3 regions of the Thalassospira sp. MIT1004 genome follow, and region 1 is predicted to be linked to each of the others. Evidence: predicted binding sites of a transcription regulator. Region 1 holds the regulator's gene; each other region holds the start of a gene.
What was found. The regulator LexA, encoded in region 1, represses DNA repair genes until DNA is damaged. The targets are predictions, from matches to a motif close to ATGTTCTANTTTGGTTC.
Positions count from the first base shown of each region.

Region 1 (8,087 bases):
TCCAGTCTCGTTTGCTGGGTCGTGTTACCCATATGGTGATTATACGCCAATTATCCCGGCTTGTGTTTGGAAGCTTTTAAACCCGATCAGGTTAGCACCCTGTTAAAGCCGCAAACAAAGACCGCGAACAATGGCAGGAAAATGGTTTTTGCAATCGCTTGACGTAGCGGCAATGCCGTTTATTCTCTGCCCGATCTGATATTCACAGCCCGGCGCCACGATGTATCTCCTCATCGATAATTACGACAGCTTCACATTCAATCTGTGGCACTATCTGCGCGAACTCGGTCCCGAGGTCGACGTCCGCCGCAATGATGAAATCTCGGTTGATGATGCGCTGGCTTTAAAGCCCGAAGGCGTCGTGATCTCGCCCGGTCCCTGCGATCCGGATCGCGCGGGTATCTGTCTTGATCTGATCAGGGCATCGGCGGGAAAGGTCAAGCTGCTTGGCGTCTGCCTTGGTCATCAGGGCATCGGTCAGGCCTTTGGCGGCAATGTCGTGCGCGCGCCCGAATGCATGCATGGCAAAACCGATGCGATGGTGCACGAAGGCAAAAGCGTGTTTAACGGCCTGCCCAGCCCGTTTGAAGCGACCCGTTACCATTCATTGGTTGTTGATCGCGCAACCCTGCCCGATTGCCTTGAAATCACGGCGGAAAACGGGGATGGTCTGATCATGGGGCTGCGTCACAAACAGCATCAGATTCATGGTGTCCAGTTCCATCCCGAAAGCATCGCATCCGAACATGGCCATGCCCTTTTGAAGAATTTTATAGACTTCCCCGGCGCATGAAACCGCACCGGACCGCTAACCGAGGAAACCCGCATGTCGACTGAATATGACCTGAAGCCGATCCTGGCCAAAGTCGCAAATGGCGAAAAACTGAACGAAGAACAGGCCGAGCAGGCCTTCGACGTTCTGATGTCCGGTCAGGCAACGCCGTCGCAGATGGGGGCTTTCCTGATGGCGCTACGCCTGCGCGGCGAAACGGTCGATGAAATCACCGGGGCGGCGCGTGTCATGCGCTCCAAGGCGACCGGCATTATAGCCCCGCCCAATGCGGTTGATACCTGTGGTACCGGTGGCGATGGCAGCGGCACCTTCAATATCTCGACCGGGGCGGCAATCGTTGCGGCGGCCTGCGGCGCCATCGTTGCCAAGCACGGCAACCGCGCGGCGTCGTCAAAATCGGGATCGGCTGATGTCCTACTGGCGCTTGGCGTCAATCTTGATGCCGATATGGCGCTTCTCGAAAAGGCGCTAAAGGAAATCAATCTGTGCTTCATGATGGCAACGCGCCATCACTCGGCGGTGCGTCACGTGATGCCGACCCGCGTTGAAATGGGTACGCGCACGATCTTTAACCTTCTGGGACCGCTGGCCAACCCGGCCAAAACCAAACGCCAGGTCATGGGCGTTTTTGCCCGTGAATGGGTCGAACCGATTGCCCATGTGCTGAACCGCCTGGGTTCGGAACATGCGTGGGTTGTCTATGGTCATAGCGGCCTTGATGAAATTTCAACAACCGGCCCGACCTTTGTCGCCGAAGTCAAAAACGGCGCAGTCACGACCTTTGAAATCAACCCCGAAGATTACGGCCTTGAAATCGTCACCCTTGATGCGCTTAAAGGCGGCGACGCCCAGACAAACGCGCAGGCCATTCTCGATCTTCTTGCCGGTAAAAAAAGCGCCTATCGCGATATCGTTCTGCTGAATGCCGCAGCCGCCCTTGTGGTGACCGACATCGCAACCGATCTTGCCGATGGCATCGCAAAGGCCCGCACCGCAATCGATTCTGGCAAAGCCGCAGAAACCCTGCAGGCACTAGTCCGCATTTCCAATCAGGGGACCGCAGCGTGAGCGACGTACTCGAACGTATCTGTAACGACAAACGCGACCACATCGCCGCCTGCAAGGCGCGAAAGTCACTTGCCGACCTCGAAACCGCAGCCAGATCACAATCCGCACCGCGCGGCTTCATCAGGGCGCTTGAAACATCGGTTGCGGATGGTCGTTACGGCCTGATTGCCGAGATTAAAAAGGCATCCCCGTCCAAGGGCCTGATCCGCCCGGATTTCAATCCGCCCGTTCTGGCACAGGCCTATAAGGCCGGTGGGGCAAGTTGCCTGTCGGTCCTGACCGACATCCCCTATTTCCAGGGCGATGACAGCTATCTGATCGCGGCACGTGCCGCGGTTGATCTGCCGGTCCTGCGCAAGGATTTCATGCTTGATCCCTATCAGGTGACCGAAGCCCGGGCCCTTGGTGCCGATTGCATCCTTCTGATCATGGCAGCCCTCGAAGACGCCCAGGCCGCCGAGCTTGAAGACGCCGCAAACAGCCTTGGCATGGATGTCCTGATCGAGGTGCACAACGCCCCGGAACTCGAACGCGCCCTGAAACTGAAATCAAAGCTGCTTGGCGTTAACAACCGCAATCTGAAAACGCTCGAAGTCTCCCTGACCACGACCGAAGAACTCGCTGGCATGGTTGATGACAGCCGGATGCTGGTCGCCGAAAGCGGCCTGTTCACGCACGATGACCTCGCCCGCATGGCAAAGGTCGGCGCGCAATGCTTCCTGATCGGCGAAAGTCTTATGCGTCAGGACGACGTCACCGCCGCCACCCGCAATATTCTTGGCCTCGCGGCCTGATAACGGAACAAGACACAGGCATGGCAGACAAACTTTCGCATATCGACGCCGCTGGTAACGCCGTCATGGTCGATATTTCGGCCAAGACCGATACCGCGCGCGTCGCCATCGCAAAGGGCCGTGTCCTGATGTCGGCGGAAACGGCCCGGCTGATTGCCGAACGCGGCCATAAAAAGGGCGATGTTCTTGGCATCGCCCAGCTTGCCGGGATTATGGGCGCCAAGAAAACCGCTGACCTGATCCCGCTTTGCCACCCCCTGCCCCTGACCTCGGTCGAAGTCACGCTGGAACTCGCAACTGCCACCGATGCGGTAGATATTGTCGCGACCTGCAAAACCACCGGCAAAACCGGGGTGGAAATGGAAGCCCTGACCGCCGTTTCCGTTACCGCACTCACCGTGTTCGATATGTGCAAGGCGGTCGATAAAGCCATGCGGATTACCGATATTCGCGTTGCCCACAAGGAAGGCGGAAAGTCGGGTACTTTCACCGCCGACTGATCCCTGGAAATACCCAAATTTCGTTTCTTGACCGAAAGAATGCCCTTAAACGGTGATTTTTCGGGTTGTGGTGCTTGACGAACAAGCAGAACCAAAGTAGAACATTCATGTATTCGGTTTGTTCTTATTACAGGTTCGGGAAAAATCATGCTGACGCGCAAGCAATACGAATTGCTGGTCTATATCGATAATTACCTTCGCGATCATGGTATCTCACCCTCTTTTGACGAGATGAAAGAAGCCCTGAGCCTGAAATCCAAATCCGGCATTCATCGACTGATCACCGGGCTTGAGGAACGCGGTTTTATTCGCCGTCTCGCCCATCGGGCCCGCGCGCTCGAAGTCCTGCGTCTTCCGGATAATAATGATGACGACGCGGCGGAAACGCCCAACAATGTTACCTCTATCGCCTCCGCGCGAAAGGCTGCGCATCGGCCGGCAACCGTGCCTTCGGCCTTTTCGGAATCGGGTGAATCCGTTTCCCTGCCGCTGTTTGGCCGGATTGCGGCGGGTACCCCGATCGAGGCCCTTCGCGATCAGACCACAATGGTGCAGGTCCCGGCAGCGCTTCTGGGAACCGGCGATCACTATGCGCTTGAAGTTTCCGGTGATTCGATGATCGATGCCGGTATTCTCGATGGCGACACCGTCCTGATCCAGCGTTGCGAACAGGCCAATGATGGCTCCATCGTTGTCGCACTGGTCGACGACGCCGAAGCCACTCTGAAACGCCTGAAACGTGGCCGTGGCGAAGTTCTGCTGGAACCGGCCAATGCGCGTTATGAAACGCGCGCGCTGTCGCCTGATCGTGTCCGCATTCAGGGACGTCTGATCGGTTTGCTCCGCCAATACTGATAGAATACCGAATAAACCGAACAAACCGAAAGAAACCGAAAGAAACGCCGTCGGCCTTGCCCGGCGGCGTTTTTTATTTGACCACCCTGCCCCCGATGATAATCCACGGCCAGATGCCGGACGTTTCACGCACGGTTTCGATCACCGGGGCGGCATCGGGCCGCAACGCAACCGAGACGCCCCCCTGCCACCACAACAGGTCATCATCGATGACAGTCACATCCGGCGCACAGATATCACGCGGCATATCGCGTTTCAGGCTGATGATCATATCGCCATGGCGGCATGCATAGAACGGATTGGCAAGATCATTGGCAATGATCACCTGCCGTCCGGCGATCCTGACGGAACAAACCGTTGCGTCGCATTTTTCGATGACATTGCCGGCATCATGATCGGCGATACCAAATCGCGCCATCCAGACCGACTGCTGAAAATCCGAAATGCCTTCGGGCAGGACAAGTTTGTCGCGCACCCTGTCGCGAATTGCCCAGCTTTCCTGATCCCCCGAAACCAGAATATCCGCCGGGCGATACAGGATTTGCGCCGCAATCGCCACGCATAGCGGAATGACAGCAAACCGGGCAATCGCGTTCCCCCGCCAGACCAGCCACCAGGCCATCGCCATCATGATGCCGATGGCAAATACGGCACTAAACTGCTCGACATGCCAAAGCCCCCAGGCCTGATCGGCGGCAAGGCTTGCGGTTTCAATCAACAATGTCAGTCCCGGCTTCATCAACCACAATGCCAGTCCCCCGGCTCCGAACGGCATCAGAACAAGCGTCGCCACAATCATCGGCATCACCCAGAACGCCATCACCGGAATGGCAATCAGGTTGGACACGATCCCGATCATCGAAATCCGCCCGAAATGAAACCCGATGATCGGCGCGGTCACCGCCGTAACCAGCAACCCGGTCATCACCAGCCCGGCAAAAAACAGCCAAAGCCGGAATAGCCATGACCGATCCACCGACTTGTCAAACCATCGTCTGCCCGGACCATCATAAAACGCCACCAGCACCGTTACCGCCGCAAAGGAAAGCTGAAAGCTTGGCCCCAATACCGCATCGGGCCGCAGGATCAGAACAACCAGCGCCGCAAACGCCACCAGCCGCAACGATATCGCCCGCCGATCCAGCAGCAACGCAATCCAGACAATCGTCAACGTCACAAAGGCACGCTGCGTCGGCACACTGGCCCCTGACAGGCCAAGATAGATCACGGCTGCGCCCATCGCCCCGATAGCCGCCCATTTCTTGATCGGAAACCGCAGCGCAAGGGCAGGAATGGCCGCCATGCCAAACCGCAGGAAAAAGAAAACCGTCCCGCTTAAAAGCCCCATATGCAGCCCGGAAATCGCCAGAAGATGCGCCAATCCCGATTTGCGAAGATCATCGGCAATTTCCGCACTGACATCGCCGCGTTCGCCGACAATCAGTGCCTTGGCAATCCCGGCCCCTGCGCCGGTAAGGCTCTGATCGATTGCCGTCATGATCGTCAGGCGCAGACTTTCGATCCGGTCCGAAACCGGCTGCATCATTCCTGTTTCGGCCTTCTTGGTCACACTATATTTATGGCCGAAAACAAACCCGGTCGCCCCGATCCCGTCCAGATATAATCCGCGTGAAAAATCCGGGTCGCCCGGCACGGACGCCGCGCGCAACGGAAACAGCCGTGCCGTTGCCACGATATGATCCCCAACGGAAAGCTCATCCCCACCTGGAAGGCTCAATCGCACCTTCCAGTCAAATACCGTATCCTCAAGCCCCGCGATCCGCATTGGTGCCACGGTCATACGCATCCGCCCGCCCCGTGGTTCCAGAAGCGTGATGTCGCCCTCGATCTCTGTCATGTAAAGCGTCTTGGTGAGAAGCCCGGATGGTGCCCTTTCAAGATGGATGGATGCAATCAGCAACCCGACACAAAAACCCGCCAGCAGCAGAATGCCAAAGAATGGCAAAACCCAGCGTCGCGAAATCCACAATCCGGACAGCAAAAGAATCACCGCTAGGCCGCTTTGCTGTACCGTCAGGCGCGCAGGGAGAGAAAAATACGCCGCACATCCCAACCCGAAGAATATAACCGTGCACAGAATCCAGGAATTTCTGCGCGCGGCCAACAACAATCCTGTTTGCGAAAATATTCTCGCAACATATTGATTTTTATTAATTCCATCACGACTTATTCGACGAATGTACAATAGCCTGCCCGGCGCACAGTTTCTATCTATCATCGGCTGTGGTGCAACACCGCCGCATATGTGTTATAGCGTGCACGCCAAAAGTCATTACGACAAGCAACAACATCCAGCCAACGGATAGAGTGAATGACGGTTGTTACCCGTTTTGCCCCGTCTCCGACCGGGTTTCTGCATATCGGCGGCGCACGCACCGCCCTTTATAACTGGCTTTATGCCAAACACACCGGCGGCAAATTCCTGCTGCGCATCGAAGACACCGACCGGGAACGTTCAACCCCCGAAGCCGTCGAAGCCATTTTCGATGGGCTAAGCTGGCTTGGCCTGACCGCAGACGAAGAACCGACCTTCCAGTTCGCCCGTCGCGACCGCCACGCCGAAGTCGCCCATGAACTGATCAAGGCTGGCAAAGCCTATTATTGCTATTGCTCGCAGCAAGAACTTCAGGAAATGCGCGAAAAGGCCCGCGCCGAAGGCCGCCCGATGAAATATGACGGCACCTGGCGCGACCGCGATGCATCCGACGCCCCGGCTGGCGTCAAGCCTGTCGTGCGTCTGAAGGCACCGCAGGACGGCGATGCCGTGATTTCCGATCAGGTACAGGGCGATGTCCGCGTTGCCAATGAACAGCTTGACGATTACGTCATTCTGCGTGGCGATGGCACCCCGACCTATATGCTGTCTGTCGTGGTGGATGACCACGATATGGGCATTACTCACGTGATCCGTGGCGATGACCATTTGACCAATGCCTTCCGCCAGAAGGCCCTTTATGATGCGATGGGGTGGGATGTCCCGACCTTTGCCCATATTCCGCTGATCCACGGCCCGGACGGCGCAAAGCTGTCCAAACGCCATGGTGCGCTGGGTGTTGATGCCTATCGCGATGAAATGGGTTTCTTGCCCGAAGCCGTGAACAACTACCTGCTGCGTCTTGGCTGGGGTCACGGGGACGAGGAAATCATTTCCCAGGAACAGGCCATTGAATGGTTTGACATCAAAGATGTTGGCAAGGGTGCGGCACGTTTCGACTTTGCCAAACTGACCAACCTGAATGGCGTTTATCTGCGTCAGGCAGACGATACCCGCCTTGCAAACGACATTGCACCGCTGATCGCAAAACAGATTGGCGTCGATGCAATTGACGCAGCGCAAAAAGAAATCTTGATCAAAGGCATGTCAGGGCTTAAAGAAAGAGCCAAGACACTCATCGAGCTCGCCGACTCTTCGGCCTTCTACGTTACGGACGGCGTCATGTCGTTTAACGAGAAAGCTCAGTCCCTGATTGATAGCGCCCCCGAAGGCCTGTTTGCCGAACTGGCAAAGGAACTCGACGCGCTTGAAAGCTGGACCGAAGAGAACGTTGACGCAAGCGTTCGCAACATTGCCGAAAAACTCGATCAGAAGCTCGGCAAAGTCGCGCAGCCCTTGCGGGCCGTGCTCACCGGTTCCAACTCATCGCCTGGCATCTTCGAAGTAATGATCGTGCTTGGCAAATCCCAAACGCTGAAACGCATCCGCAAATTCGATGCCCAATAACAGCGTAAAATAAAAAACTTAAACACTGAATTTGCGCTTTGTGCGCCGCAGCACTATGCTGCACACAACTTGAAAACCGTGTTCGTTCAAACAGGGAAGGAAAAATAGTCATGGCTCAGAATTCCAAGACTTCCCACACCGTGACACTGACCGACAATGCCACTGGCAAGTCGATCGAATTGCCGGTGATCGAGGGTAGCGTTGGTCCGTCTGTAATCGACATTCGGAAACTCTACTCCGAAACCGGATATTTCACCTATGACCCGGGCTTCACCTCGACCGGCTCCTGCCAGTCCGAGCTGACCTATATTGATGGTGACGTTGGCATCCTGCGT
Region 1 covers NZ_MCAO01000022.1:155,820-163,906, reverse strand. Annotated here, with positions in the region: gene BC440_RS09335 (aminodeoxychorismate/anthranilate synthase component II) at 221-793, shown strand; gene trpD (anthranilate phosphoribosyltransferase) at 827-1,861, shown strand; gene trpC (indole-3-glycerol phosphate synthase TrpC) at 1,858-2,655, shown strand; gene moaC (cyclic pyranopterin monophosphate synthase MoaC) at 2,676-3,155, shown strand; gene lexA (transcriptional repressor LexA) at 3,303-4,010, shown strand; gene BC440_RS09310 (ComEC/Rec2 family competence protein) at 4,084-6,021, opposite strand; gene gltX (glutamate--tRNA ligase) at 6,343-7,752, shown strand; gene BC440_RS09300 (citrate synthase) at 7,863-8,087, shown strand, end outside.

Region 2 (8,087 bases), on a different contig from region 1:
GATGCCGCCCTTTCAGGTATCCTCTCTGATATTCCGGTGGGCGGCATTCTGTTTGGCCTGTTCGCGGCCATCATGGCGCTGATTGCCATCAAGAAATAATGCGATCCCGGCCCGATATCAGGGCCGGAACATCGCAAGCTTGATGCCAAACGCAATAAACACGCTGCCGGTCACGGCCTTTAATGCGCGCTGGAACGATCCACTGCGCGCCATCCCGCTCAGGCGCGACAGCAAAATGATCATGGCCGAAAACCAGATGATATTGATGCTGGCATGCACACACACCAGCATGAAGGCCGATGTAATCGCCCCGTCACCGACCGGAATGAATTGCGGAAATGCCGCAAGATAGAAAATCGATACCTTGGGGTTAAGCGCATTGGTCAGAAACCCCTCGCCATACGCCACCAGAAGCGTCCTGCGGCGTTTGGCCGGGGCCACTTCGGCAACGGTTTTAACCCCGCGCCACGCCTCACGCAGCGCCTTGAACCCGACCCAGCAAAGATATGCCGCACCGGCAATCTTCACCATCATGAACAGTTGCGCCGACTGCACCAGGATCACCGAAATCCCCAAAATCGACAATGTGCCATGCAAGTAAAAGGCGGTCACGAAACCGGCAACATTGGCAAAACCTGCCGCACGGCCCGATGTCGGAACGGTTTTGGCAATCAGAACGCCATTGGGGCCCGGTGACATCACCAGAAGGGCGGTGACAAGCGTAAAGCTGACAAACTGTGTCCAATCCATCGGAATGGCTCCATAAAAAGGGTGGCCACGAAACTATAGATGGATTGTCAAAACCGGCAAGCGCGCGATTGTACCGATACATGACAATCGAAAAGGCAATTTAAAAGGTCGACAAAAGACGGGGCTCAATAGTCCGCCTTTGCGCACCTCGCACTGTTTCCTATCCATAAAACGCAATGGATATCCACTTCGCGCAGGAAAATATCGCATCCCTGCCGTTGCTGTGGCGACCCATGCGCAAATCCCCTAATCCTCGGACTTCCATTTCATGAACTGGCTTAACTGCCGATCTGACTGATGCGCAAAATGCCAGCGATTTTTCCTGCCGCGCATAAGCCAGATCAAAATGATTGAAGACAAAAATGAAAAAATATGCGGTTGGATTTGTCTGTAGCTGCGCCGTCGCTTTCGCGCCATCCGCGCATGCTCAGGACGCAGATGGCGGCAACAAATGGGGACCGCATATCGACCTTGAAGGCAAGGCAGGCACAGACCGCAACCTTGGCGAAACCGATCTGTTCATTCCGCTATGGCAGGATGACGATACCTTGACCTTTGCCAATATCCGCGCACGGATGGATGATGCCAACAGTCACGAAGGCAATTTCGGTGTCGGCATTCGCCAGATGCTTGATAGCGGCTGGAATATTGGCGGCTATGGCTATTTTGATCGCCGCCACAGCGCGTATGACAACAAATTCAATCAGGTGACTTTCGGGGCCGAAGCCCTCTCGCTTGACTGGGATTTTCGCGCCAATGCCTATATGCCGGTCGGCAAGACAAGCTATATCGAAGACAGTCTGAGCACGGTGGATTTTTCCGGCACCACGATCATGTACCGTCAGGGCGAAGAACGCGCCCTTCGCGGTTTTGATGCCGAAATCGGCTGGCGCGCACCATTGTTTGAAGCCACGGCACCACAACAATTGCGCCTTTACGCAGGCGGCTATCGCTTTACCGACGACGATGTGGACACGGTACAGGGACCTCGCGGGCGGCTTGACCTGACCTTTGATGAAATACCGTTCCTGTGGCAAGGCTCGCGCTTTTCGCTGGGGGCTGAAATCCAGCATGACGATCCGCGCGGCACACAAAGCTTTGCCAGCTTCCGCCTGCGCATCCCGCTTCAGGATTTTGGCGACAATCCCAAACCGCGCCTGAACGCTATCGAACGCCGCATGACCGATCCGATCATGCGCGACATTGATATCGTCAGTCAGGCTGGGCAATTCACCACGGCGGAGGAAATAACAAGCACGGCCAACGGCAACACCATCACGCTTGTCAGCAGCGCAACAACAGCAAGTGCCGACCTCGCCACGACCATCTCATCCGCCGGTACCAATTCGACCGTGGTCCTGAATGGCAGTTTTGCCAACGTGAACAGCCGCCTTGATGTTCAAAACGGCCAAACCATCATGGGAACGGGCAATCTTGATGTTAAAACACCTTCCGGTCGTACTCTGACCATCACCACACCGGGTGCCAGCCTAAGCGGCCAAGGCGGCACTCCGCCCGGCTTTGGCAGTCCAAGCCATATTTTCAACATGGCCGACAATAGTCGCCTTGTTGGCGTTACTGTCTCAACCACCTCCGCGGGTGCGACCACAGCAGTGCGGATCAACGGCGTGAATAACGTCGAAATCATCAATAGCACATTGACCAGCAACGCTACGGGCAACACGTCCTTTGGCATACAGGTTATCGGAAACGCACAAAACACCGTCATTCGCGGTAATACGATCACAGCCACCAGTAACGATACCTTTGCCTATGCCCTGTCAGTCATCGGATCAGACAATCTCGTCTTCGAGAACAACACACTCAATGTCAGCGGGGCGACAAACAACCACCTGATCTTCTTTAACCTGAACAATACGAATCTCTCCGGCGCCGGTAACAGCGGCAATGTAAGCACATGCAATGTCGGTGGCGGGACAAACACCGGCTCCATCAGTTTCACGACAGCAACGCCGACCTGCCCGTAATCAGGAATGCTGTTGATAACCGGATGATGTCAAATCAACGGCCTGCCGCTGTCCGCGTTGACATCTGCGCGGGCAACCTGGGCACTGCGTATTTCGCTTGAATGTTCCTATTTTGTTCTATAATTTGAACATATGCGAAACATCATCGAACCAACACCCGATCACATCGAAACCGCCCAACCGGGCGAAGGCTGGATCAATCCGGATTTTGATCCGGATCTGCTGCCCGCGCGCCGACAAAAGGGCCGCGGGGCGGTATCGAACATTGATGGCCGATTTGAACGCCATATCCATCAGGCGGTCGATGATGGCTGGATGACCAGCCTGATGGAAGATCAGGACGCGCCGCGCATCCGCACCACCCTTGGCATTGATGGCGCGCGCAGCGTGATCACCAGAAATCAAAGCCCCGATGTGCCGTTTGACCGTTCGATCAATCCCTATCGCGGCTGTGAACATGGCTGCATCTATTGCTTTGCCAGGCCAACCCACGCTTATCTGGGCCTGTCGCCAGGCTTGGATTTTGAAACAAAACTGTTCTGGAAACCCGACGCCCCGACCCTTTTGCGCAAACAGCTCGCCGTCAAAAGCTATATGCCCGCCCCGATTGTCATTGGCACCAGCACCGATCCCTATCAGCCGGTTGAACGTGAAAAACAGCTGACCCGCTCAATCATCAGGGTGCTATCGGATTGCCAGCATCCGTTCTCACTCATCACCAAGGGCGCACTTGTCACCCGCGACATTGATCTGATCGCGCCAATGGCCGCAAAAAACCGCGCGTCGGTCGCAATATCGGTCACAAGCCTTGATCACAGATTATCCAACCTTCTCGAACCGCGTGCCTCTGCCCCGCACCGTCGGCTTGATGCCATTCGCAAACTTGCCGATGCCGGTATCCCCGTCACGGTCCTGTGCGCGCCAATCATTCCCGGCCTGAATGACATGGAAATCGAAAATCTGGTTGCCGCGGTTCATGACGCCGGGGCAACGTCCGTATCCCACATCGTCGTCCGCCTGCCGCTTGAAATCGCCGATCTGTTCGAAGAATGGCTTGCGGCCCATTATCCTGATCGCAAGGCAAAGGTCATGTCCCTGATCCGCCAGATGCGCGACGGCGAACGCTATCAATCCGAATTTGGCACCCGCATGCGCGGCACCGGCCCGATTGCCGACCTGATCGCCAGACGGTTTGATGCTGCACGCAAAAAACACGGCATGACCGGCCGGTCGCTCAACCTTGATTGCAGCGGCTTTGTCCGCCCCAGCGCGAACGGGCAAATGTCGCTGTTCTGATATCACCAGCGACATCGCCCTCCTCACACCCAAGCCTTGCTCGCGCGACAGGCGCACATCAACCCGATCAATCCGCCCCAATCACTCCGCACGACGGATCAGCATTGTCCTTTGGCCGCCAACGGTAAGGCGCAATACCTCGCCATCATCAAACGCGTAACTGAGGATATGATGATCAGGATCCACAATCTGTTTGTCCTCGATCATGACAGCACCATTTGCGACCAGCGCGCTCGCTGCCGCAATGGTATCGGCAAACCCCGCCATCAGAATAAGCGGCACCACACCGACCCCGTCTTTCAGGGCATTGGGTGTGAAATCAAGTGTCGGCATGCGATCCGCAAGGGAGATATGGGTCATTTTCCGGTTTCCTTGTTGGTGGGGCCACCTCGGGCAAACCGGTTTATGGAAAAAACAAAGGCCGCCCTGGGGCAGCCGGTCTTGGTTTAATTTACAAACACATCAACAGGCGCCGCGCTATGTGCACGACGTAAAATAGGCGTTCTGATGTGTAACAATGTTTTCCATCTTTAAATCATTACGTACCTTATGCTGTCAGGTCAAGCCTGATTGCAGCAGCTTTGTCCGCCCGAATGCCAACCGGCAGATGCAGTTGCTGTGAACAGCCCACCGGGGCACCAGTTCAATGCTGCACACAGCAAAACACCCGCCCGGGCAAAGCCGTTAGGCGGGTGTTGATTATCAGCCAGATAATGGCGGTTTATCCCACCACCCGGTACCGGGCGTGTGGGGCGGGGCTTGCCGTAATCGACGGATCGATCTTCGGCAAAACCCCGCCTTCCTCCGCGCCTGTATATTCTGTCAAATCCTCGTTTTTGGCGTCGGTGTCGTTCATCGCCATCATGCGCGCGCTTTCAAAAAAGCGAAGACCGCGCTTTTCAAGAACATAAAGCGTTTCCGCCCCCCACGGCCCGGACCAGACCAGCCCCGAAAGCGTTTCCATTTCGCGTTCGATCCGGGTCGGCGAAATCGGTCGACCAAGGCATGTGGTCAGCAAAAACGAAAGTTCCGCTGCCGTCACGCCGTCTTCGCAGCATTCCTCGGCCAGAACCGCCATCACTGCCATTGTCACCACCCGAAGAGAAACCTTGCCGGTTTCAATCCCCGGAAAACGGCTTTGCTGCAGGCTGACGATATCACTGGCGATGCGATCAACGCCCCCACGGATCACATATCGCCCACGCCAGACCCTGCAGCTTGTCCGTACTTCCCATTCCCGCATTTTGTCCCCGCCTGTTTTCTTGTCCCACGTCAATAATGATACATTATCAATACATAACGTCAACCACTTTATCGGATTTTTGTATCATTTAATACAGGCGTCACGAAACCACTGATACCCGGTTCCGGTCGCGGCAAATCCCCCATCCTCGTCGACCGGTTCGATATAGCCCCGCGTGATTGCGGTATGAAAATCACGACCAAAATTCCGGGGCATGCGCAGATGTTCCTGCCGCCGCAGCAACCGCCGGATATCGTCACGCGTCACAAAGCTCCGCCCATCACGGTAATGCAGCCAGATCGCCGCAATCAGGATGGTTTCGGCAAATCCACGTGGCTGCAGCAGGGCAATCAGATCGCCCAGATTGCCGATATATCCAATCAGGAAGTTCGCAGGATCAATCGCATCCGCAGTACCTTCGCCAAGCAGACCGGCCCCACCGAAATCGCGCCCTGTCGCCTGCGCGGCCACCTGCCCCGGTATGTTTTCCGGTCCAGATTCAGCCTCGCCCGCAATAGCCGACCGGGCCGGAGAAAGAGCCGTGCCGGATCGATCCGATCGCGCCGTTAAAGGGAATTGCCCGCCAGCAGGCATCTCCCGCAAAGAGCCACCAGGCCCGAATGACGAAGATGGCACAAACGGAGATGATGCCGCAGATGACATGGTAGAGGACGTGGCAGCCGACATAGCAGGCGACATCGAAGCCCCCGAAGAAGAAGCTGCCCCATGATCAACCGCACCACTCCCTTGCGCCGCCCCCGCCCGCAAACTGGTAGGAGAACCAAACAGGGCCGCCATCACCAAAGGCAGGCGCGCAGGCGGGATCGCACATTCGAGATCCACCGGTCCGAAATCACCTTCGCCCGTCAATTTGACATGAATAACAGCAGCCAAGTTTCTTTCACCCCCAATTTGGGCCAAGGGGATACCATACATTTCGTACATTTATCAACATTAATCCCGAAATTATGTATCACTTTATACAAATATCACATTCACAAAAACTCCTCGACAAACCAAGCCTTCGCGCAGCACCATGATTTCACTGCAAGATTTCAGACAGGACCGTCACCGTAACCTTACCCCGCCCCGTCAAGGGCACGTTCGCCGCCTCCCCGATTTTGGCGGCAATCTGACGGTCGCATGATCTGATCGCCACCAAGCATGGAGGAGTCTGTGACCCGCCTTTTGTTTCGCGAAGATGCCTATCGCCAGAACTGTGACGCCAAAATCATGTCGATTTCCGACCGCGGCATCGAACTGGACCAGACCGTGTTTTACGCCACCGCAGGTGGCCAGACCGGCGATGTCGGGATTTTCAAAACCGCCGATGGCCGTGAAATACCGGTCGCAACCACGATCAAGGACCGCGACAGCGGCAAAATCCTGCATATCATCGCCGAGGGGCATGACCTGCCAGCAATCGGCGATATCATCACGGCCGAACTGGATTGGGAAACCCGCCACCGCCTGATGCGCTTTCACACCTGCCTGCATTTGCTGTGTGCAATTGTCGAAGGCGACGTCACAGGTGGCAATATCGCCGCCCACAAGGCGCGGCTTGATTTCAACCTGCCCGACGAAGCGCCTGACAAGGATGAGCTGACCACAAGACTGAACGAGCTGATCGCAAGCAATGCCGAGGTTTATGACGGTGAAATCAGCGTGGCCGAACTTAAAGCCAACCCCGAACTGGTCCGCACCATGTCGGTGCAACCGCCGATGGATGGCAACAGCATCCGCACCGTCACAATCGAGGGGATCGATTATCAGCCCTGCGGCGGTACGCATGTCAAAAGTACGGCCGAAATCGGCAGGGTTCTGGTTGCCAAGATCGAAAAGAAAGGCCGCCAGAACCGCCGCATCAATATCGTCTTTGATGAATGAATTCCCCGGAAACGCGCAATCGGCATATCCCCGAATTCAGTCGGGATATTGCCATGCGCTTTCAGGACGGATAGAAATTAAAACAAGAAACATTTGAATTTGACGTTACAGATCTGCGGAAACGCCCCGGATCGCGCAATACCCACCATTGCAAACCGGAGTCTCTTTGATGACCAACCCAACTTCCGACGCACTGGTCTCCACCCAGTGGCTTGCGGATCACCTTGATGCACCCGACGTTCGCGTCGTCGATGCGAGCTGGTACATGCCCGCCCAGAACAAAAATGCGCGCGAGATTTATAACGCGCAGCACATTCCGGGCGCGGTATTCTTCGATATCGACGAAATCGCCGCTGATGATAGCGCACCGCTTCCCCACATGATGCCCGACGCGATCAAGTTTTCGGCCAAGGTCCGCAAGCTTGGCCTTGGCGACGGTGTCCGCATCGTGGTTTACGGCCAAACCGGATCGGCCCTTGCCGCCTGCCGGGTATGGTGGATGCTGCGCCATTTCGGGCATCACGATGTCGCCGTGCTTGATGGTGGTCTGCCGAAATGGCTGGCGGAAAACCGCCCGGTGACCGATGCTCCAACCCCGCCGCGCGAACGCCATTTCACCGCGCGCGCCAACAGTTTCCTTTTGCGCGAATATGATCAGGTGCTGGCAAACGTCAAAAGCAAACGCGAACAGCTTGTCGATGCCCGCGCAACCGAACGCTTCACCGGCGATGCCGACGAACCCTGGGGCAAGGCTGGCCATGTCCCAGGCTCCCGGAATCTGCCATTTGACAGACTCCTGAATGCTGACGGCACCTTCAAGGATGCCGATGCCATTCGCACCGCTTTCCACGATGCAGGCGTCAATCTGGATAAATCGGTTGTCACATCCTGCGGCTCGGGCGTGACCGCCTGCGTGCTCGCCC
Region 2 covers NZ_MCAO01000047.1:84,764-92,850, forward strand. Annotated here, with positions in the region: gene BC440_RS21445 (hypothetical protein) at 1-99, shown strand, start outside; gene BC440_RS21450 (LysE family translocator) at 118-750, opposite strand; gene BC440_RS21455 (inverse autotransporter beta domain-containing protein) at 1,113-2,738, shown strand; gene BC440_RS21460 (PA0069 family radical SAM protein) at 2,871-4,034, shown strand; gene BC440_RS21465 (tyrosyl-tRNA synthetase) at 4,116-4,394, opposite strand; gene BC440_RS21470 (hypothetical protein) at 4,756-5,277, opposite strand; gene BC440_RS23020 (hypothetical protein) at 5,362-6,171, opposite strand; gene BC440_RS21485 (alanyl-tRNA editing protein) at 6,454-7,164, shown strand; gene BC440_RS21490 (sulfurtransferase) at 7,334-8,087, shown strand, end outside.
Region 2: the regulator LexA is predicted to act here: its motif matches at 2,840-2,856, upstream of BC440_RS21460 (PA0069 family radical SAM protein).

Region 3 (8,087 bases), on a different contig from region 1:
GCCCCTTTTCTTGAAGGCTATCGAACTGTCGGAATGTCCTGCCATCGCGTCGTATAGTTCGGGGATCTGTTATCTGTCGTCATGAACCAGTCCGGGCCGCTTCTCCTGGCTAATCGCCCGGTCATGACTGTTTCCTTGCCAAACCGGACTTCCAACTGGTCGAGTGCCTGCATGAGAGGGTTTTCCGTTCTGCATGAACCTGAAAACAAATCTCTGGGCGCATCTTCCGGCCGACACAGATCCAGCAGCAAAATCCCCGCCTTTTTTATCTGAAGGCCGTTTTGCCATATCCGACCAATATTCTCGCCGACATGCTTGCAGATCTGCCGGGTGTCGTTGCTTGCGGGGGTTAATGTCAACTCGCACCCTTTCGAGAATTGTGGTCGATCACTTCTGAAGCGGTTGCTCAGAATAAAAAGCTGAAGCCGGCACGCCACCAGTTCCAGACGACGCAGTTTTGCGCAGGCCCGACCGGCAAAAGACAAAAGCGCCTCTTTCAACATTTCCCTGTCGTCAATTTCTTTGCTAAATGATCGGGACACGCACACAGTTTCCCGCTGTGCCGGGCTGTCATCGAGATCCGAGCAGCATATGCCGCGCAACTCCCGCACGGTTTTCAAGCCACCCACTGTCATCATTTGTCGTGCTGCCTGATCCGGTATGTCGCGGAGCTGAAGGGCAGTGGTAATTCCGATGCTGGCGAGCTTTTGGGCGAATTTTCGGCCCACGCCCCAGACATCGCCTGCTTCGGTTCGTTCGAGGGCGAGATCAATCCACTTCTGATCCTTCAGCATCAGTACGCCATCAGCTTTGAATGATTTCTTTGCCAAGCGGTTCGCGATCTTCGCCAGCGTTTTTGTCGTGGATATGCCAATACCTACCGGTATGCCTGTTTCACGCAGGATCTTCGCCTTTAAATCACGCGCCCATTGATCGTGATTAATCGACATATTGTCGAGGTCGATGAATATTTCATCAATCGAGTAAATCGCGCTGTCAGGCACCTCACTCGCAACCAGTGTCATCACTCTACGGCTGATATCGCCGTACAATGCATAGTTGCTCGATTTGACGATCACATTATGCCGACGTACCAGGTCGCGGATCTCGAACAAAGGTTGGCCCATTTTGATTCCCAGCGCTTTCGCCTCGTCGCTACGCGCGATCGCGCATCCGTCATTGTTTATATTACATTTAATATAGTTTGTTATTATTCAGAGCTTTGATTTAAAAGAGTAAATACAAATATATTATTATTTTTGTTCACACAAAAACTGTTCAGTCAAATTATATAGGTGGTTAGAAGATAAGTGCATCAACACTAATTCGATGAAAATAGATTTCTGGCTACCAAGTGTAAAAAGTCGACAGATGAATTTTGGGAACGGATCAGAAGAGATTTAAAGTTCTGAGTGCTGGATGGTATGTCATTTAAAATGGGCGAGGGGTGAACTGTCCTGTATTAAAGTCAGCCTTGTCTGGTTCACCCCTCGCCCAATCAGTCAATATTGGGATGCTAGTAACTTGCTCGACGTAACCTCAGTGCATTCGCAATGACTGATACCGAGGATAAGCTCATGGCTGCAGCTGCAAACATTGGTGAGATGAGAATGCCAAAGAACGGATAGAGCAGACCCGCAGCAACAGGCACACCGGCTGCGTTATAGACCATCGCAAAGAAGAGGTTTTGCCGGATATTGCGCATCGTTGCTTCCGAGAGTTCTCGGGCTCTAACAATCCCGCTCAAGTCACCTTTGACGAGGGTGAAACCAGCACTTTCAATTGCAACATCAGCGCCCGTACCCATCGCAATTCCGACATCAGCCTGAGCAAGAGCAGGGGCGTCGTTGACGCCATCACCTGCCATGGCTACCTGATGGCCTTCAGCCTTGAGTTCCATAATTAAATTGGCTTTGTCTTCTGGGGAGACATCGGCCCGAATCTCGTCAATGGAAAGTTTATTGCCAACGGATTTTGCTGTTCGTTGGTTGTCACCGGTTGCCATGACGATTCTGAAGCCTTGCTTCTTGAGCGCCTTTAAAGCCTCCAACGTCGTGTCCTTGATCGGATCGGCTACGGAAATGAGCCCGGCAATTCTTCCATCAATAACGACATGCATTACCGTCTCCCCCATATCTCGCCGATCATTTGCTGTTTTATCAACAGCAGAATGATCGATATTGAGAGTCTGAAGGAGTTTACTATTACCTAGGGCAACCGACTTGCCATCCACCTTTCCGGTGACGCCCTGACCGGTTACAGCTTCAAAGTCCTCTGCCTTATCAAGGGACAAGCCGCGCTCCTGAGCAGCACTAACAATGGCGTCAGCCAATGGATGTTCGGATCCTTTTTCGAGCGCCGCAGCGACAGAGAGAACTTCCTCCTCCTGATAGTCTGATTGAGCGATTACACCTGCTAGTTTCGGTTTACCCTCTGTCAAAGTCCCGGTTTTATCGACGATGAGCACATCGACCTTCGCTAATCGCTCCAGGGCCTCTGCATTTTTAATGAGCACACCAATTTGCGCACCACGACCGGTAGCGGTCATGATTGACATTGGTGTTGCCAAACCAAGAGCGCAAGGACACGCAATGATCAGAACAGCGACTGCTGCGACAAGCCCGTATGACAATGACGGATCTGGTCCCCAGATGGCCCAAGCGACGAAGGCAACTAAAGCAACCAGGATAACAGCAGGCACAAACTTGCCTGCAACCGTGTCTGCAACCTTTTGGATTGGCGCTTTGCTTCGCTGAGCATTAGAGACCATATCAACGATTTGGCTCAAGACAGTATCTTTGCCAACCCGTTTGGCTTGGATAATCAGGCTGCCATTCCCGTTGATTGTTGCTCCGGTTACATCATCATCTGGATTCTTTTCAATTGGAACGGGTTCACCCGAGATCATGGATTCATCAACTGACGATCGTCCTTCAACGACAACGCCATCGACAGGTATCTTGTCACCTGGACGAACTCTCAAGCTCATTCCGACGGTCACATCTTCAAGAGGAACTTCCCGTTCAGAACCATCATCTTCAATAATGCGGGCTGTTTTTGCAGCAAGACCCAATAACGCCTTGATTGCCGAACCGGTTCGTTCCCGAGCCCCCAATTCCAACAGTTGGCCAAGAAGCACAAGTACAACGATGACAGCTGCAGCTTCGAAGTACACACCGACATGTCCCTGTGCATCTCTGAATCCATCAGGAAAAATGTCAGGAGAAATCACTGCGACGACGCTAAATATATAAGCTGCGCTAACACCCATCCCGATCAATGTGAACATGTTGAGAGAACGGTTCACCACAGAATTCCATCCACGAACCATGAATGGGAAGCCAGACCACAGGACGACAGGCGTTCCAAGAATTAACTCAACCCAAAGAGTAACGCGTTCTCCAATCATTTCTCGGATGAAACCCAAACCAACAAAGGGCCCCATCGTTAGGACAATCAGCGGCACCGTAAGAGCTGCGCCTAACCAGAATCTCTTTTTGAAGTCTTGAATCTCGGGGTTTGGTTCCTCATTTTCTGTTGGTATATCCATCGGTTCCAGTGCCATTCCGCAGATCGGACAGGAACCAGGTTCGGATCGTATGATCTCCGGATGCATCGGGCAGGTGTAGCGGCGAGAAGCGGATGACGAAGCGCTGTTTGCAGCAGATGTCTCTTCCTTTGCGGATAATACGCTTTCAGGAGAGCTATCGAACTTGCTCTTACATTTCTGGGAACAGAAGTAATATGTCTCATCGCCGTACGGTGAGCGTGGTGTATCGGAATCCAGCGTGACCGACATGCTGCAAACAGGATCGGTTGCATGTTCTGCTTGATCCGACGTTCTGTGATTATGCTGGTGCTTTTTATGATGATGCTCAGACATGGTCTGCTTCCTGCTGTTATGCCTCAATGTCACTGCGGTTTATCAATGTCCTGAGTGATCGTGACTGTGCGCCTTGGCCGATTGGTTTATCCGGTTTGACAGGAACCAACGTTCAAAAATGAACACAGCAACAATCATCAAGGTTGCAATGAGAACAATGGATGGGTCGCTTTGCAATTTCATGCCGGCGAAAACGAGCAATACGATGATGTCAAAGACAATCGCTGTAATCATAACAAAGCCGCGTGCACCTATTTCCTGCCGTAGATACTTAAAACATCCCCAGTGGATGAGCACATCCATGACGAGATAGAAAAACACTCCAAGTGAAGCGATCCGGCTTAAATCAAAAAAGATTGTCAACAGCGCTGCCACGACAACCGTGTAAACAAGCGTGTGGTCTTTGATTGAACCGGACATTCCAAAATGACTGTGTGGGATCATCTCCATATCAGTCAGCATCGCGAGCATTCTTGAGACAGCAAACACGCTTGCAAGTAAACCGGAGGCCGTCGCAACGACTGCGAGCAGCACAGTCAGATAAAATCCGGTAGGGCCCAATGCAGGCGCTGCGGCTTCGGCAAGGGCATAGTCTTTGGCTTTTATCAGTTCATCCAAGCCAAGACTTGAGCCAACAGCGAGCGCCACGAGAATATATACGACAACGCAAATCAGGATTGAGAACGTGATCGCACGGCCAACATTCTTGTGAGGGTTCACGATTTCAGCGCCGCTATTCGTGATCGTAGTGAATCCTTTGAAGGCTAGAATTGAAAGAGCAATTGATGCTACAAAACCGGCTAGAGGAAAACTCGCGCCGTCAGTTGATGACGGCTCGAACGAATATCCACCAGCCCACAGAGCTGCAATTGCAAACAAAGCAATTCCACCGATCTTCAGTGTGGCCATGACCATTGAAAACACACCAACCGATTTGTTCCCAGCTCTGTTGACAGCGTATGCAAAAATGATCAGGCAGACACCCAAGACCGGTATAAGAACTTCAAGCTCTGTCAAGTCAAATGCGCGCAAGACATAGGTTCCGAATGTTCTTGCCACCAAACTCTCGTTGATAACCATCGAAAAGGCCATCAGTAATGCTGCGCCACCTGCTATGGCTCCTGACCCGTATGCTTTTTGAAGGATCATTCCGATCCCACCCGCGGACGGGAAAGCATTTGACATCTTTATATATGTATATGCGCTAAAAGCAGTGACAAGTGCGCCAAATAGGAACGACAACGGGAACCACTTTCCTGCAAGTTCGGCAATTTGTCCCGTTAAAGCAAAAATTCCTGCCCCGATCATAACACCGGTGCCCATGGATATCGCGCCAACGAGCGAGATACTGTTTTTCTTGTATTCTGATTGATGATCCATCCCTGCCTCACATTTGATGTTGTTGGTACATAATGCCGTTTGCTTCCTGCAGCTCGCGTATATAACGAATGATCCGCGATACCTGTTCCGAACTTACCTGAGGTTGGGCTGGCATATCGCCAAAGGGCCAGTGATGTTGTTTTGCCCCGTTTTGAACAGCTAGATAGAATGCGCGATCTGAATGATGTCCCGGATTGTAGATTCTGTGCATCAGCGGCGGGCCTTGCTCTGTGCCTGTTGCATTGCCTCCGTGACAAGCAACACAGTTCATATCGAAAAGCTGGTTTCCTACCATGGCTTCCTTGCTGAAACTGGGGAGCGCAATTCCGCTATCGGTCAGTTCAAGATCTTTGATGTCATCTTTCCCGGGCAGAAACGAATTCAGGGTCATGGCGATGATCCCTACTGCGAAAAAACCGATAACCAAATACTTTGGCCAATTGATTTGTTTTTTCATTTTCTTCGGGCCTTTGTTTTATGCGTATGTATCAAATATTCGAAGACACGTGAGACCAAGGGAACTAGTCAACCCTGGTCCTGTTGCTGCCGCCTATTGATTTCGCTGAACTAGCTTGGCGATACGTGAGTTTGTCGGCTAATTGCGCTGCCATCGACATAGGTATCTGGCGACACTTCAAATTTCGAACGACAGGTGTCTGAACAGAAGTAGAATACTTCACCGCCATAAATGGCTGTTTTGGCGATGCGCGGATCGACAGTTTTATGACAAACCGGGTCAACGGCGGACTGAGGGTGCTCCCATCGGATTGCCTCAGCCTGACCGTCCGCTTGTTTCTTATTGTGGGTGTGCTTTTTGTGCCCAAACATGTGAGCACCGCAACCAAAGCGCATCATCAATATGATGAAGGCTCCCCAAAGCAACCAACTGAGAATATTTTCCATTTCTCTTCGCCATCCCATAAATACCTTTAGGTATGACTGTTCCGTCTGAAAGCAGCATGGTGCAGAACACCAAGGCTCGATCTGTACGCATGCCATCGGCAGGTGCAGAACCCAGAACAGTTATTCGCTATTTGTTCGGGAGGATCAGGATATGGGAGGCTGGAAAATCCATGACCGAGATACCGGCTGAAGGGACACTTCTTCTATCCCGTTCTGTACAGGAGAAAACTCGGAAACCGGTAGGATAATCTCGGTAAGGACCGCTGATGTGGAGTGACAAGAAACCTGAGGGCAGCACGAAGCCAGGTCATGCTGGTGTTCAACGTCAAAACCATTGAGTTCTGCAGAATGCGCAGGAAAAGATCCAGTCGACGCGACTGCAATATGGGGAGCAAGCATTATAGCGCTAATCCCGACGAGCAGGATCAGTACGGCGCGTATTAGTGCTTGCTGTGCATTCATTGATCAAACTTCCTTTGGGCAGTAACGTAACACTTATGCCCTTAAATATCGAGTTACGTTGACCTACCTCAATTAAGGGGACGTTTTTTTTAACCGACTTCAGACAGAACCGTTACATCTGCAAGCCGGTTGTCCGTACTGTTGATTTCCTTTGAGATGTAAGGTTTGATTTCGGAGTATCTGACGTGAGCATCGGCTTGCGCCTGATAGTAGCGAAAGAGCTCTTTTAGCGGAGCGCCCATGTCTTTGTATGCAGTTAATACTGCGATTAGAGCCCCGAGCGTGAGATCGCCTTTTATCACCAGATACCCTCCAATTGTGTAAAAGAAGAAGGGCGTCATCTGTGATATGAAATTGTTTAAAGACTTCATGACGAACTTGTTCTTGTGGATAGAGAGACGAAGGTCGTGAAGTCGCTTGTATGACCCGTAAATATCCCGGGCACCTGGCTGGTTATCGTTTGAGATGTTCCCTATCTTCTCGCCGAGAACTCTGACTTCCTTCAGCCGCGTTCGAGACAAAGCATTAATTTTCTTCTGGAATCTGGGGATGACAAAAATCTGAAGCGGCAACAGTGCGGTTGCGGCGATGCCCAAAACCAAATCTTGCACGAGCATGAAAGTCAGAATCGTCAGGAATGTACCGCCTTGTAACAAAGGCAGCACAATCGACTCTGCAGCATATCCAGCTACGGGCTCTACCTCCTGCACAATAACCGGAATCAATTCCCCTCCTTTGGGGGATGGCTTTCGAAAGCTGAATTTTGAAATATCAAGCCGTAGGCGGCGTGACATGTGTTCTGCCAGCGCACCGGATTGCAAATTAACCTGATATTTCAGCCAGCCATGCACGCCAATCGCCAATAAAAAAAGCAGACAGAGAGTAAGTAAAGCCATCGTTTGAGAGAACTCCATTCCTAAATAGGTAACTGGAAAATGTCCTGACTCAATGGCGTTGTTGATGATCAACTTCGGAAGCTCGAGGCTCATGTAAAGAGCCGGCAAAGAGGCCGTCGCCAGTAGCCCCAGTTTTATCTGCCGCTTCCATGAAGCTCTGAATATGTACTGCAGGAGCGCTGTTCCGCTCTTTGCCGAGGGCTTTTGAGCCTGTTGCGCAAGAACAGATCTGCGGCGTCTTAAAGCCCTGTATCCCGTCGCGCTGAGAATAATAATTAGCGCAACCGGCACCCCAAACACCACCAAATGGAATACAAGATGAACCCACCAGTGTGCATCGCTTGATATGTAGTGCGTCAAGCGATGCCCCATATCGTGGACGATTTCCATCATTGTAGTTAGGTTCCTTGAGAAGGTTCGGCAAAACAGACAGGGAGGAAAGTCCTCCCTGTCGTGTGATGCTTAGAAAAGAAGGCGGAGACCGGTTACGAGGTAAGTTGCCTCGTAATCTTCGCCGTCATCTTTTGCAAAGTCTGCGGTTTTGCCGAGTTTCCGCTCATAGG
Region 3 covers NZ_MCAO01000005.1:86,451-94,537, reverse strand. Annotated here, with positions in the region: gene BC440_RS03060 (Y-family DNA polymerase) at 18-1,187, opposite strand; gene BC440_RS03055 (heavy metal translocating P-type ATPase) at 1,517-3,883, opposite strand; gene BC440_RS03050 (APC family permease) at 3,926-5,263, opposite strand; gene BC440_RS03045 (cytochrome c) at 5,271-5,720, opposite strand; gene BC440_RS03040 (YHS domain-containing protein) at 5,831-6,166, opposite strand; gene BC440_RS03030 (ABC transporter ATP-binding protein) at 6,718-7,917, opposite strand; gene BC440_RS03025 (copper resistance protein B) at 7,987-8,087, opposite strand, start outside.
Region 3: the regulator LexA is predicted to act here: its motif matches at 1,249-1,265, upstream of BC440_RS03060 (Y-family DNA polymerase).